3 regions of the Pectobacterium artocarpous genome follow, and region 1 is predicted to be linked to each of the others. Evidence: predicted binding sites of a transcription regulator. Region 1 holds the regulator's gene; each other region holds the start of a gene.
The links. The regulator PurR, encoded in region 1, represses purine synthesis genes. The targets are predictions, from matches to a motif close to CANGCAAACGTTTGCNTG.
Positions count from the first base shown of each region.

Region 2: ACKQAD_RS16125 (NCS2 family permease) is a predicted target of PurR. The motif match lies at 2,040-2,057, and genes of this name have one in related genera.
Region 3: guaB (IMP dehydrogenase) is a predicted target of PurR. The motif match lies at 1,983-2,000, and genes of this name have one in related genera.

Region 1 is NZ_JBJXVK010000001.1:57,567-60,911, forward strand. Features, by position in the region: gene cfa (cyclopropane fatty acyl phospholipid synthase) at 1-530, opposite strand, end outside; gene purR (HTH-type transcriptional repressor PurR) at 736-1,761, opposite strand; gene cydH (cytochrome bd-I oxidase subunit CydH) at 2,139-2,228, shown strand; gene ACKQAD_RS00270 (C40 family peptidase) at 2,316-3,167, opposite strand.
Region 2 is NZ_JBJXVK010000025.1:55,829-59,173, forward strand. Features, by position in the region: gene ACKQAD_RS16115 (aspartate/glutamate racemase family protein) at 1-332, shown strand, start outside; gene puuE (allantoinase PuuE) at 344-1,300, shown strand; gene ACKQAD_RS16125 (NCS2 family permease) at 2,170-3,345, shown strand, end outside.
Region 3 is NZ_JBJXVK010000029.1:58,987-62,331, reverse strand. Features, by position in the region: gene guaA (glutamine-hydrolyzing GMP synthase) at 1-330, opposite strand, end outside; gene guaB (IMP dehydrogenase) at 455-1,921, opposite strand; gene xseA (exodeoxyribonuclease VII large subunit) at 2,093-3,345, shown strand, end outside.

The sequences.
Region 1 (3,345 bases):
CCGCAGCCAATATCCAGCAACGTCATTCCCGATTTTAACTGAAGCTTTTCGCAAATCATGGCGAGTTTATCTTCCTGTGCCTGTTCCAGCGTCTGTGCTTGTTTCCAGTAAGCACAGGAGTATTGCATGTAAGGATCCAGTATCAGGGTAAAGAGGTCATTGCCTAAATCGTAATGCGCTTTGCCAACAATCTGAGCGCGTCTGCGGGATTGCGGATTCATGACACGAGAAAGGGCTACTCGCGTAAGATCGTGCAGACGGCGGGGCAGTTTCGCCTCCAGCCCCGCACGCAGGACGCGATGGGAAAACATATCAAGTCGTTCACATTCCCACCATCCGTCCATGTAACTTTCTCCCAATCCCAGCGCTCCTTCACGCAGAATACGTTTAAAAAAGCCGGGATGGGTTACGTGGATGTCAAAAGGGCGAGGGCCGTTTATGGTGATATCCGCTGCATCCAACATGTCCTGCACGATGTGGAACCAGGGAGCGATATCGTTATCCCATTCTTCTGTATAAGGTAAACCCATCATGTCTCCTTAACTTTTCACGTGTAAAAGTATCGTAAAACATACCTGGACAGCACTTATCGCAGCCGACGTATCGGTTGTCACCAGAGAAAATGAAACGCGGTATTTAATTTAGAACGACTTCAGCCAGCATACAAGAAAATTGGCTGAAGCATAAAGGAGAACTGGCTGGAATAAGAAAGTTGTCTGTATCGTGTCGCCGCGTTTAGCGGCGATAGTCGAGGTAAGGGCCGTCTGCCACAGAGCGTCGCTCAATTAACGTCGGATGGACTTCAATGACGTGCGCATCTTCCCGCTTACTGGTAATACGATCCAGCAACATCGCGAAGGCGGATTGACCTAGTCGCTCTTTGGGCTGATGAATGGTGGTCAGCGCCGGCGTAAAGAAACGCGCGTGGCGCACGTTGTCATAACCGATCACCGAAATATCCTGCGGCACGCGTAGACCCAGTTCGTCTGCCGCACAGATAGCGCCCATCGCCATGATATCGCCGCCGCAGAATACGGCCGTTGGTCGCTGTTTCTGCGCGAGAATCTGATGCATGGCTTTATAACCGGATTCCGGCTCGAAATCGCCCTGAACCACCCACTCTTCGCGTACAGTAATGTCTGCTTCCTTCAAGGCTTTTAAAAAGCCGAGGTAGCGCCCGCTGCCGGTGTTGCGTTCCTGAATGCCGGGGATGGCACCGATATCCCGATGACCGCGTTCGATCAGGTAGCGGCCTGCCATATAACCGCCTTCAAAGGCGTTATCGATAATCGTATCGGTAAAATCGCTGTGTATCTGTCCCCAGTCCATCACGACCATCGGAATGCTGCGGTAATCTTCCAGCATCGCCAACAGCTCTGGTGGATATTCGGCGCACATCACCAGGAGACCGTCCACGCGTTTTTGCGCCAGCATGGAGAGATAAGCGCGCTGCTTACCGATGTCGTTATGCGAATTACACAGCACCAGCGTGTAGCCTTTGGCATAGCAGCTGTTTTCGACGGCTTCGATGATCTCGGCGAAATAGGGGGCTTCGCTGGATGTGGCCAGCAAACCGATTGATTTAGTGTGATTAACTTTGAGGCTGCGGGCGACGGCGCTGGGCGAATAGTGTAATTCTTTGATTGCCGCCCTGACGGCTGCCTTAGTCTCTTCGGCGACGAAACGTGTTTTATTGATCACGTGCGATACGGTTGTGGTGGAAACGCCAGCACGTTTTGCCACATCTTTAATCGTTGCCATCTAAAAATGACTCCTGAACTTACCTGTTACAGACGTAAGTATATTGTTAATCGTTTGCCTGCGTTTAAAGTTCTTCTTCTAAGCTAAAAAACAGGATTTCAGAAGGAGAATGCCGAATGTTATACCGAAGGGATCAGGCTTGACGTTTTTCGACCGATACGCAGCGCTTTCATAAACAGCGGATTGTGTCCGATTTATCATGAAAGTGAAAGGGCTAATTTATACTATTAGTGATGCATTCGTCCGAGATTTTTCACTGAAATTATGAAAGAATCGTAATAACCCTATTGTTTGTGGATTTAAGCGCCTGAATGGGTTCGCTGTAAAGGGCGGTTTCCTCTTTCAGGTAAAATTTGTTCGTTAATAAGGAGTGGTTTATGAATACAGATCTAAAGATGTCTTTGCTGACAACGGTTGGCGCACTGGCGATGATCATTGTGTTCAGTTTTGTTGCGGTGCTGAACTAACCGAACGATGCTTCTGTGTGGTTTTGGTATATCAGACACGTTTATATTGCATAAAATGTGTCTGAATCGATTTATGTAATCTGTTTCTCAACGAATCGTCTGTGGTGTTACCACGCGACGCGCGCCAACGTAGTGCTCCTGCCAATAATCTTCACTCAACTTGCTGATACGAATATCTGAACCTGTACGCGGCGACTGGATAAACTTCCCTTCTCCCAGATAAACCCCGACGTGATCGGCTGCGCCGCGATTATTGATACGGAAGAAGACCAAATCGCCGCTTTCCAGCTCGCTCTTTTTAATCGGAGCGGCATCATGCAGATGATACATTTCGTTAGCGGTACGTGGAATCTGGATCTTAACGACATCTTTGTACGCATAATAGACCAGTCCGCTACAGTCGAATCCGGTAAAGGGAGATGAGCCACCCCAGTGGTAAGGCTTGCCTATCTGGCTCATCAACTTATTCATTGCTGTCGTTTTGGCATGCTGATAACGCTTTTTATGCGCCGCACTCAGCGCCATGCCTTTTTCTCTAGGGGCCGGATCTTTCTCCGCTTTTGTCTTAAGCGCCGTCTTCTTCAGCCCGGTTTTGACTCTGACCTGTGCGGTTGTCTGCTTCTGTTTTTCAGGCTTCAGCTTTTTGAGGTTTTTTTTCACTAGTGCGGGTGTGCTGCTTTGCGTCCGTGACAGCTTTTTTTCTGTTGATTTGTTCGCGCTGCGGGGGGTGGTTTTCGTAATGGCAGCGGTAGGTTCTGGTTTTTTGCTTTTGATTGGTGTCGGTGATTTCGCATTACCCTTTGTTTGACGGCTTTTCTTATTGGTTTCTTCAACGGTGCTTTTCTTTAGCGCAGAATGTGGGGTATGCGGCGCAGCCTGAACGACGTTCAGGGATAGATTGCTGAAAAATAATATAAAAAGAGTAATAAACAAGCGCATGATAAAAGTAACCGAACATAATCCTTAACTCGCTCAATCCGCACAGTATTCCTGAAAACGGCGGCATAAAAAAGTGGGCATGGCCGCTTTATTCATACAGAATAGTGAAAAAACATTAATAGTTGTTTTTTCGATTGATTTATCAACGCGTTCTGGCGTTGATTTCATCAATGGCGAA
Region 2 (3,345 bases), on a different contig from region 1:
TTGAGCATCACTGTGCCGCACTGCATGCGATCGATTTGTCTGTTCTGGCGCTGGAACAGGATAACAGTGTCGCGCAAAAGAAAGTACGTGAATATTGTATACAATCTCTGCGTCAGGATGGCGTAGGGGCGATTGTGCTTGGCTGCGGCGGCATGGCCGATCTGGCGCAAGAGCTGACTCAAGAACTGGCTATACCGGTCATTGATGGCGTTAGCGCTGCCGTCAAGCTGATTGAGTCGTTGTCAGCATTGGGGCTGACGACCAGTAAGCACGGCGATCTGGATTATCCTATCGTCAAACCGTTGAGCGGCATGTTTAGCTCTTTGCGTTAAGGAATAAGACAATGGAAAAAGAATCTGCCGCACTGATAGAGATTACCGATGGCGATTATCCACGCGATCTCATTGGTTATGCCGGAAAGCCACCGCACGCTAACTGGCCAGGAAACGCCAGAATCGCGGTGCAGTTTGTGCTGAATTATGAAGAAGGTGCGGAAAATAATGTGCTCCATGGCGATGCGGGGTCGGAACAATTTCTGTCCGATATTATTGGGGCGGCGAGTTATCCCGATCGTCATATGTCAATGGACTCACTGTATGAATATGGTTCGCGCACAGGATTTTGGCGTATCCATCAGGAGTTCCAACGGCGCGGTTTGCCGCTGACGGTATTTGGTGTCGCGATGGCGCTGGCACGTAATCCGGCGATTGTCGAGGCGATAAAATCGGCGGACTATGATGTGGTGAGCCACGGCTGGCGTTGGATTCATTATCAAAACGTGGATATCGATACAGAACGTGAACACATGAATAAAGCGATCGACGTGCTTACAGCACTATTCGGTAAGTCTCCACTGGGCTGGTATACCGGTCGGGATAGTCCTCATACTCGTCAGTTGGTCGTCGAACAAGGCAATTTCTGGTATGACAGCGACTATTATGGTGACGATCTTCCGTTTTGGATGCCAGTGAAAAAAAGTAATGGCGATGTGCACCCGCATCTCATTGTCCCGTATACCCTTGATGCGAATGACATGCGTTTTGCCTCACCGCAGGGCTTTAACAGCGGTGAACAGTTTTTTAGTTATCTGAAAGACAGTTTCGATGTGCTCTATGAAGAAGGGGAAACGGCACCTAAAATGTTATCGATCGGTATGCACTGTCGCTTACTCGGGAGGCCTGGGCGTTTCCGTGCGTTACAGCGTTTTCTTGATTACATTCAGCAGCACGATCGCGTATGGATTTGTCGGCGTCAGGATATTGCGGAGCACTGGCGCCAGCATCACCCGTATGTCGCGTGATGACGCATTGCGTATACCTGAAACAAAAATGGCCGCCGGATGGCAGCCATTTTAGGTGGTTAACGTACTGAGTACGATTAACGGAAGATAGCGTGGGGGTTAACACCGCGATAGGTTTTGCCCAACGCTTTTAATATTTGATTGATTTTGCGGACAACGCGCATCTTTTTTATCCCCACGATTCTTAAATAATTATTGGTTGAAAGTACCAAAGCTGATGTTGATGTTTTCAAACATAGCGATGATTTTGTTCAGCAGTTTCATGGTCATTTCCTCGTTGTTAGTTGATTTGTTTTCTGTGATGCTGTTCACGTTTTTAAGAATACTCGCACTGATATGGGTGGTCAACTTTTTTGTGATGTTAATCACAAAAAATAAACGATCAGTTCGTAATGAATAAACTGCTGTTTTGATTTACGTATAAAAACCTTTTCTGCTTTTTCTTCATACTGATGCATTTTCAGCGAGTTGCCTGCTTGAACACTACCTGTACTGGCCGAGCACTGCCTTGTCGGGCAGATTAAGTGAGATAGGTAAATTGTCTCGATTAGCAGTTGAAATAAGCACGGGGGAAGCGGGATAATCACGCGTTTCACATTGCCAGACACCGTTTTATCCAGCTTGTTTTAATACAGCTTGTTTTAATACAGCCTGTTTTGATACAGCAGTGTCTTGATATAGCAACGTTTCTATACATCGATGTCTTGATAAGACAACGTTTTCCGGTTTTGCATTCAGCGAGTTAATCGTTTGCGTGCGGAGCCATGCGGTTCATGATGCGCCAGTGATGTTGGTGCGCTTGCGGAGCAAGGCCGCGGGAACCGGTCAAATTGATCGTAAATAATAATGGCATTTCAGGGGATACCACCATGTCAAACACCACTCGTCAGGCAGGCTCGCAGGGCACGCTTGATGCTTTTTTCAAAATTACACAGCGTGGCAGTAATGTTCGTCAGGAAGTGTTAGCTGGCCTGACGACATTTCTGGCGATGGTTTACTCGGTGATTGTGGTGCCGAGTATGCTGGGCAAGGCCGGCTTCCCGCCTGCGGCCGTGTTTGTTGCAACCTGTCTGGTTGCCGGGTTGGGGTCGCTGCTGATGGGATTGTGGGCTAATCTGCCGATGGCGATTGGCTGTGCGATTTCACTGACGGCCTTCACCGCGTTCAGTCTGGTGCTGGGGCAACAAATCAGTATCCCTGTGGCTCTGGGGGCGATCTTCCTGATGGGCGTGCTGTTTACCATCATTTCCGTCACAGGCATCCGCTCCTGGATCTTACGTAACTTGCCGATGGGCGTGGCGCACGGAACGGGGATTGGTATTGGCCTGTTCCTGCTGATTATTGCCGCTAACGGTGTGGGTCTGGTGGTAAAAAACCCGATTGATGGCCTGCCGGTCGCGCTGGGTGATTTCACCTCTTTCCCCGTCATTATGTCTCTGTTGGGTCTGGCGGCGACCATCGGTTTAGAGAAGCGTCGCGTACCGGGCGGTATTCTGCTGGTTATCATCGCGATCTCTATTCTGGGACTGATTTTTGACCCGAATGTAAAATACGCTGGCTTCTTTGCGTTGCCGAGCTTGACGGCGGCTGACGGTTCGTCGCTGATCTTCAGTCTGGATATCATGGGTGCATTGCAGCCGATGGTCCTGCCGAGCGTGCTGGCGCTGGTGATGACTGCCGTGTTTGATGCCACCGGTACTATCCGTGCTGTAGCCGGCCAGGCGAACCTGCTCGATAAAGACGGGCAAATCATTAACGGTGGTAAAGCGCTGACCGCAGACTCCGTGAGCAGCATTTTCTCCAGTCTGGTCGGGACGTCCCCCGCAGCGGTCTACATTGAATCGGCGGCCGGTACGGCCGCCGGTGGTAAAACGGGCCTAACGGCAACGGTAGTGGGCGTGTTGTTCCTGCTGCTGCTGTTTGTGTCCCCATTAGCGTATCTGGTGCCTAGCTATGCCACCGCCCCTGCGCTGATGTACGTTGGCCTGCTGATGTTGGGTAACGTCTCCAAACTGAACTTTGACGACTTCGTGGACGCGATGTCC
Region 3 (3,345 bases), on a different contig from region 1:
ATAACCAAACTCACGCTCGTTGGAACCTTCAACGTGGCCGCCCAGCTGCATCGCCATCGTCTGCATGCCGTAACACACGCCTAATACCGGTACGCCAGCATTAAACACGTATTCTGGCGCACGCGGGCTGCCAAACTCCGTAGTGCTTTCCGGGCCGCCGGACAGGATGATCCCGTTCGGATTAAACCCGCGAATCTGCGCTTCCGTGACATCCCATGCCCACAGTTCACAGTAAACGCCCAGTTCACGCACGCGACGTGCAACCAGCTGCGTGTACTGCGAGCCGAAATCCAGAATAAGAATGCGGTGTTGATGAATGTTTTGAGTCATGAGGAGCATGTTCCAAAAAGCAAAAGACAAAAGCGAAAGAAAAAAGTAAACCCATCTGGCCGCTCGGCCTTACACAAAGGCAGAGCGGCGCAAAATAGTACAGGGTTTATAGCGTTAAATCACCTTATGAACCCATACGGTAGTTCGGTGACTCTTTAGTAATGGTAACGTCGTGAACGTGGCTTTCCTGAATGCCCGCGCCGCTGATGCGTACAAACTCAGCCTGCGTGCGCAGTGCGTCGATAGTCGCGCAACCGGTCAGACCCATACAGGAGCGCAAGCCGCCCATCTGCTGGTGAACGATCTCTTTCAGGCGGCCTTTATAGGCTACGCGGCCTTCGATACCTTCCGGCACCAGTTTGTCGGCAGCGTTATCGGTCTGGAAGTAACGGTCTGATGAGCCTTTGGACATCGCGCCCAGTGAACCCATACCGCGATAAGATTTGAATGAACGACCTTGATACAGTTCGATTTCACCCGGAGATTCTTCCGTACCCGCCAGCATAGAACCGACCATGACACAGGCCGCGCCTGCTGCAATGGCTTTAGCGATGTCGCCGGAGAAGCGGATACCGCCGTCGGCGATGACCGGAATGCCCGTGCCTTCCAGCGCTTCAACCGCATCGGAAATCGCCGTAATTTGCGGTACACCTACGCCAGTCACGATACGCGTTGTACAGATAGAACCAGGACCGATACCCACTTTCACCGCGCTGACGCCTGCTTCAACCAGCGCTTTTGCGCCCGCGCCCGTCGCAACGTTACCGCCGATAATTTCGAGGTTCGGGTATTTCGCACGCGTTTCACGAATACGCTGCAATACGCCTTCGGAATGGCCATGTGAGGAGTCGATCAGCAGAACGTCAACGCCTGCGGCAACCAGCGCATCAACGCGCTCTTCGTTACCCGCACCTGCCCCAACTGCCGCGCCAACGCGCAGACGACCGTGCTGGTCTTTACAGGCGTTTGGCTTACGTTCGGCTTTCTGGAAATCTTTTACCGTGATCATGCCGATCAGGTGGAATGTGTCGTCAACAACCAGCGCTTTCTCTACGCGTTTTTCGTGCATCTTTTGCAACACGACATCACGGGCTTCTCCTTCTTTAACGGTAACCAGACGCTCTTTTGGCGTCATGAACGCGCTAACCGGTTTTTCCAAATCGGTCACAAAACGCACGTCACGACCGGTGATGATACCGACCAGTTCGTTGTCTTTCGCGACAACCGGGTAGCCCGCAAAGCCATTACGCTCGGTTAGTTCCTTCACTTCACGCAGTGTGGTTTCTGGCGTGACGGTCTGTGGATCGACCACAACGCCACTTTCGTGTTTTTTCACGCGGCTCACTTCTTCAGCCTGACGCTCAATTGACATGTTTTTATGAATAAAGCCCAGACCGCCTTCCTGCGCCAGCGCAATAGCCAGGCCGGATTCGGTAACGGTATCCATCGCTGCGGACAGCATAGGAATATTCAGGCGAATGTTTTTCGTCAACTGCGTGGACAGATCGGCAGTGTTAGGCAGAACGGTAGAATGAGCGGGAACCAGGAGGACGTCGTCAAACGTCAGTGCTTCTTTAGCGATACGTAGCATGGGCAATATCTCACCAAGGTGGATGTAAGAATAGATAAAATATTGCCGTGGCATTATACAGAGCGTAATCGGTTGCCTCCAGCATTATTTTACTAAAATGCTTGATTACCTGTTGCAGGTAGGTAGTATCGATTAATTAAGTGACTGTTTTAAAATTTGATCTGGCTCACAATGTCTCAATTTCCCTCCTCTGCAATTTTTACCGTTAGCCGGCTGAATCAGACGGTTAGGCAACTGCTGGAAATGGAAATGGGCCAGATTTGGCTCTCCGGCGAAATTTCCAACCTGTCTCAGCCCTCGTCCGGCCATTGGTATTTCACGCTAAAAGACGAGCGTGCGCAGGTGCGCTGCGCGATGTTCCGCACCAGCAACCGCAGGGTGACGTTTCGTCCACAAAACGGCCAGCAGGTGCTGATTCGCGCCACTATCACGCTGTATGAACCCCGTGGCGACTATCAGTTGCTGGCGGAAAGTATGCAGCCGGCTGGCGACGGTCTGTTGCAGCAGCAGTTTGAACAACTCAAGCAGAAACTCGCTGCCGAAGGATTGTTCGACCAGCAGTTTAAGCAGGTGCTCCCCTCTCCCGCCAAACAAGTCGGCGTGATTACGTCAGCCAGCGGTGCCGCCCTGCACGATATCTTGCAGGTATTGCAGCGCCGCGACCCGTCGTTGCCGGTGATCGTGTATCCCACGTCAGTGCAAGGCGCGGAGGCGCCGTTACAGATTGTTCGCGCTATTGAGTTGGCTAACCAGAGAGATGAGTGTGACGTGTTAATCGTCGGACGCGGTGGCGGCTCGCTGGAAGATCTGTGGAGCTTTAATGACGAGCGAGTCGCCCGCGCCATGTTCGCCAGCCACATTCCTATCGTCAGCGCCGTCGGCCATGAAACCGATGTCACCATCGCCGATTTTGTGGGTGACCTGCGCGCGCCTACTCCATCCGCCGCTGCCGAGTTAGTGAGTCGTAACCAACTGGAGCTATTGCGCCAGATACAGTCCCAGCGCCAGCGTCTGGAAATGGCGATGGATTATTACCTTGCACAACGCAACCGAGACTTCACCCGCTTGCACCACCGCTTACAGCAGCAGCACCCGCACCTGCGGCTGGCACGTCAGCAGGCACAGTTGGTCAAACTGCGTCAGCGGCTGGATGATGCCATGCAGCAGCAGCTCAGACAGAGCTCACGTCAGAGTGAACGCTTACAACAGCGCCTGATGCAACAACAGCCTCACACCCGAATTCATCGTGCGCAGCAACGTTTACAGCAGCTTAGCTATCAGATGCAAAGTACAGTGGAACGCCAGTTAAATCAGAACAAGCAGAAGCTAGGCATCGCCTGTTCGCGACTGGAAGGCGTTAGCCCGCTGGCGACGCTGGCACGCGGCTATAACGTCACCACCGCCTCGGACGGTAAGGTATTAAA